One region of the Terribacillus sp. AE2B 122 genome, then DNA from elsewhere that is predicted to be linked to it. Evidence: riboswitches for the same ligand, from Rfam matches in the RefSeq annotation. Region 1 holds a riboswitch; the other holds the start of a gene.
The links. Region 1 has a riboswitch for glycine ahead of gcvT (glycine cleavage system aminomethyltransferase GcvT). Riboswitches for the same ligand answer to the same signal wherever they lie in the genome.
Positions count from the first base shown of each region.

Region 2: linked by a shared signal. The riboswitch ahead of AE2B122_RS09060 (amino acid permease) and the one ahead of gcvT (glycine cleavage system aminomethyltransferase GcvT) in region 1 are both predicted to bind glycine.

Region 1 covers NZ_LR700942.1:403,817-406,295, reverse strand. The annotation lists gene gcvPA (aminomethyl-transferring glycine dehydrogenase subunit GcvPA) at 1-544, opposite strand, end outside; gene gcvT (glycine cleavage system aminomethyltransferase GcvT) at 559-1,662, opposite strand; glycine riboswitch at 1,817-1,904, opposite strand; gene AE2B122_RS02105 (DEAD/DEAH box helicase) at 2,100-2,479, shown strand, end outside.
Region 2 covers NZ_LR700944.1:129,043-131,521, forward strand. The annotation lists gene AE2B122_RS09060 (amino acid permease) at 1-993, opposite strand, end outside; glycine riboswitch at 1,117-1,195, opposite strand; gene AE2B122_RS09065 (hypothetical protein) at 1,458-1,751, shown strand; gene AE2B122_RS09070 (DUF2268 domain-containing protein) at 1,853-2,479, opposite strand, start outside.

The DNA of each region.
Region 1 (2,479 bases):
CCAAATGCTGTCCTCTTCCGTATGAATCGATCACCTGACGAGATTCAGGATGAACGGCTTCTGATACAACAATTTTCTTCTTCCTCGTATGACCAGCACTTAGTGTCGCTGCCTCTGCAAGTGCAGTTCCGCCATCATACATGGAACTATTTGCTACATCCATTCCGGTCAGCTCGGCGATCATCGTTTGAAACTCAAAGATTGCCTGCAGCTCGCCTTGAGAAATTTCTGGTTGATACGGCGTGTAAGCTGTATAGAATTCAGATCTGGAGATTACATGATCCACGATCGAAGGGATGTAATGATCGTATACACCCGCTCCAAGGAAGGAAGCATGTGTCTTCATCGTCACATTCCGACTTGCCAAAGCTGCAAGTTCCGCTTTCAGTTCACCTTCACTTTTCGGCTCTTTGATCTGAAGCGGTCCCTTTAAGCGAACTTCCTCCGGAATATCAGAGAAAAGTTCCTCCGTGTCTTTCACGCCTATCGTTTGAAGCATTTCTTCTTTGTCTTGCTCAGTCATCGGTAAGTACCTGAAATCCATGCTGTATCCTCCTTCTATTTCCGTTTATAGAATGGTGTTGCGACAATCTTGGCCTGCAACTGTTTCTTTCGGATCTGCACGTCCACAATATTGCCTTCTTCGGCAGCATTCGCATGTACGAGCGCAAGACCAATATAGCTATCTAGCGTCGGTGACTTCGTTCCTGTCGTTACCTCACCAATTTGTTCGCCGCCGCTGAAGATCGGATATCCATGGCGCGGTATACCTTTTTCCAGCATTTCAATGCCGACGAGCTTTCGCTTCGTTCCGTTCTCTTTTTGCTTCTTTAAGGTTTCTTTACCGATGAAGTCGGCAGATTTGTTCGTCTTCACTGCAAAGCCAATACCAGCCTCGATCGGAGTAATATCCTTCGACAATTCATTTCCATACAGCGGGAGATTCGCCTCAAAGCGTAATGTGTCTCTTGCACCCAACCCAACAGGCTGAAGATTGAATTGCTTACCTTTTTCGAGCAACAGCTCCCATACAGCTTGCCCGCTTGCGGCCGGTCCATAGATTTCAAAGCCATCTTCACCTGTGTAGCCTGTGCGTGAGATAAGAAAATCTCCTTCCACATCTTCCAGCTTCACTGGATAAGCGAATCGGAAAAATGAAATTTCCGACAATTTTTCATCTGTCAGCTGCTGCAGAATTTGCTCCGCATGAGGTCCTTGCAAGGCAACCTGCATGTACGATGCAGATTTATTCTCGATGTTGACATCTTCTCTTTTATGAGAAAGCAGCCATTCGAAATCCTTATCTGTATTGCTGGCATTCACCACCAATAAATAACGGTTCTCTTCCAGCATATAAACGATTAAATCGTCTACTGTTCCGCCATCTTCATAACACATCACACTGTACTGCGCTTTGTTCGGAACGAGCAAGTCAATGTCATTCGTCAGGACAAATTGCAGGAAGTCTTTGCTCGCTGGTCCTTCAACTAAAATCTCACCCATATGGGAAACATCGAACAAGCCAGCTGCTTGCCGCACTGCATGATGCTCTTCCTGGATGCTGCTGAAATGGACTGGCAGTTCCCATCCGCCGAAATCGATCGTCTTGCTGTTAGCCTGATAAGCAGGATAAAGCGGGGTTCTTCTCAACTCACTCATCATCTTGCTCCTCTCTTATGTACCTCGCAACAAAAAACAGAGCCACCTCGAAAAAGCTTTGAGGGGCTCTGTCCATTTACCAGAAAGTTTCTTATCGTCCTTTGGACCATAGTTGCTTCTTGGGTGGCTTCTACTACGGAAGCACTCTCCAGAGTTGCGTCCTGTTGGAGTTCTTTTGCCTGAGAGATTCACTCAATATTTGCTCCTTCGGCGCCGCATATAGCGGTCTCTCCTCCAACATTCACTCGCGGTTTATGAAATTGGAAAACGCGGGCATACTAACAGACAATCAACCTATAAAAAAGCAAAATCCAAACATTCTAATAAAAAATATTAATAATGTCTGGTTTCAGCCTCATTATAACATAACATTTTCAGGATGTGTCTATCTTTTTCGGCTTTTTAAATGAAACTCCGAAGAATAAGGAGATGAAATCACTATGCAGGTGCATATAAAAGATGATAAACCTTTCATCGACATGATGGATGATGTTTTGCAGCAAGAAGGAGAAACAGCCTCATGGGAGCATTTTCAAATGGCATATACAGCTGCAAAAGAAACGAATATTGATACGTTTACCGGGTTGGTTGCACCCGGGTATTTGCCACATATGACCTTCCATCCTCATCAGCTGGAAGCAAGTCGACGAGTTGTGGAAGAAATGAACGGACGCGCCATCTTGGCAGATGAAGTTGGTCTTGGGAAGACTATCGAAGCAGGTCTCGTATTGAAAGAATTGATGATTCGCGGCTTGGTGAAAAAAGTATTGCTGCTTGTGCCGGCGTCTCTTGTCAACCAATGGGTAAACGAATTGAACTC
Region 2 (2,479 bases), on a different contig from region 1:
GTTCGCTGGAACGTGCTTTTTGTTCAGTTTAGCAAGCTGGGCTGGGCCTTGATCTTGTTTGCTTAGATTATATAAGGTGCGGCTTGTGGAGAACATGCCGCTATTCCCTGCTGATGCTGCTGATGTTAATACGACGAAGTTGATGATACCTGCAGCGATTGGGATTCCTACTAAACTAAATGTCTTCACGAATGGACTTTCAGCTGCATTCAGCTCTGTCCATGGATTTATCATTAATAGGATTAGTAGTGCTCCAACATAGAAAAATAATATTCGTAATGGAATTTTATTGATCGCTGATGGGATGTTCTTAGCCGGGTTAGCTGTTTCAGCTGCGGATACCCCGATTAATTCCACTCCAACATAAGCAAAGACGACCATTTGGAAGGCTAACAAGAAACCAGAAATTCCATTCGGAAATAGTCCTCCATGCTCCCATAGATTCGTAACCGAAACTGTTCCTGTATCTGTTTGGAAACCTATCACCAGCAGAACAATTCCTATCCCAATTAAAGCAAGAATCGTAACTACCTTGATCAATGCGAACCAAAACTCCAATTCTCCGAATAGCTTTACCGTCAATAGATTTAGCCCTAATAAAACGACGACACAGATAAGTGCAGGTATCCATTGCGGGATATCAAACCAATAGTTTACATACACCCCGACAGCAATTACATCTGCCATCGCTGTCATAATCCAGCAAAACCAGTACGTCCACCCCGTCACGAACGATGCCCAAGGTCCAAGATAATCTTCAGCAATGTCTGTAATAGATTGATAGCCTGCTTTCGATAAAAGCAGCTCACCTAGTGCTCGCATCACGAAAAACAGTGCTATACCTACAATCAAATAAGCAAAGATGATAGAGGGACCAGCCAGCTGTATCGCTTTTCCGGATCCCAAAAATAATCCGGTACCAATCGTACCGCCAATGGCGATCAGCTGCACATGTCTATTGGATAAGTCCCTCTTTAACTCTTGTTGTGCCAAATCTAGCTCCTCCTTCAATTCAACCCAATAAAAAAAGAGATCGGAGGCTCTCTCCAATCTCTTGATCACAAGAATAACAAATACTATTGGTCATACGCGCGCAGCATAACACAAATACATATCCGATACTCTTCTGTCCTTTTGCCTGAGATTGTGAACCCTTCGGCGCCGCGACTTTCGCGGTCTCTCCAGAAGCTGCTCCTGCTATAGTGTGATCCATAGCATTCATAGCTTTATTATTAAGTTATTTAGATTCTTCCTGAATATTGATTATTCTAGTCCTTGTTAGATTTTTTGTCAAACCCTATTTTGTATCTCAGCTTGTCATTAACGCTGGCAGCAACATGTCAACATTTTATGTGCTGTTCACCAAGATTCCGCTAAACCCCTAAGATATGTGTACCCTTCGATATTTTATTCAGGACATATAATACCCTGTATCCTAAAATTATGGAGGTGAAGATATGTCAGTTGGACAATATCGTTCATTATGCCAAAGATATAGCGGTAAAGCAGTTGAAATTCGTTGCCATGACGGAAAAGTTCATAGAGGGATTATACAGCGTATAGACCGAGATCGTGTTTATTTGCAGCCTATGGGCCGCTCCAGAAACTTTGGTGGTTTCGGTTACGGTGGTTATGGAAATGGTTATGGCGGCGGTTACGGTCGCAGTTTTGGCCGCGGCTTTGGCTTTGGTTTTGGAGTAGCTTTTGGGGCCATCGCAGGAATAGCCTTGCTTTCTCTATTCTGGATCTGACTATATAACAGTTTCAATATAGATTTATCATGACAGCGCATGAAAAAGCCTGGAATTGGTGCAGCCGGGCTTTATTCATGTCCACAAATCTCCATAAACCCTTACATATCGCCGGTAATAACACTAGCATCAACAGCCAGCAATTCTTTACTGGATAAGCTGTGTCTTTCCATATAGTTTTTAACTACATGATAGCCAGCACAATACCCCAGCATCTTCGGATATTTACGATAACCAAACAGAATGGCTTCATATTCATAATCCTGGCGCAAAAGCTGCTGCTTCGGAAAAATATATTCAGACCACATTTTTTCGATTTTCTTATCAGAATAAAAGGATGCCCAGCTAGCAGTCAGTTCTTCTCCCAATCTCTCCCTAACAGCATTTTCAGCTATCCCTTCTAATACGATTGTATCCAATAAAGTGTACATCTCTTCCTTTTTATCCAAACGATTCAGCCGGCAAACATGGTTATATTCATGCGTAAATATTGCTTTGATCTCCTCTTCTGTATTTTCTGGGGATATAAATAAAAAAAGCTTATCCTTGAATGCCAGACCGGATTTTCCACCCAATTGCTTTTGAATCCATTTATTACGTTCATCTGAAGGGAAAATATAGATAGGTATATCCGGACCTCCCCACTCCTTTTGCAGCAATGCCTCGTCCTGCTGCACAACCTCCCACACCTTATCACCCAGTTGTTTACTCTTCTTCTTTAACGGGCG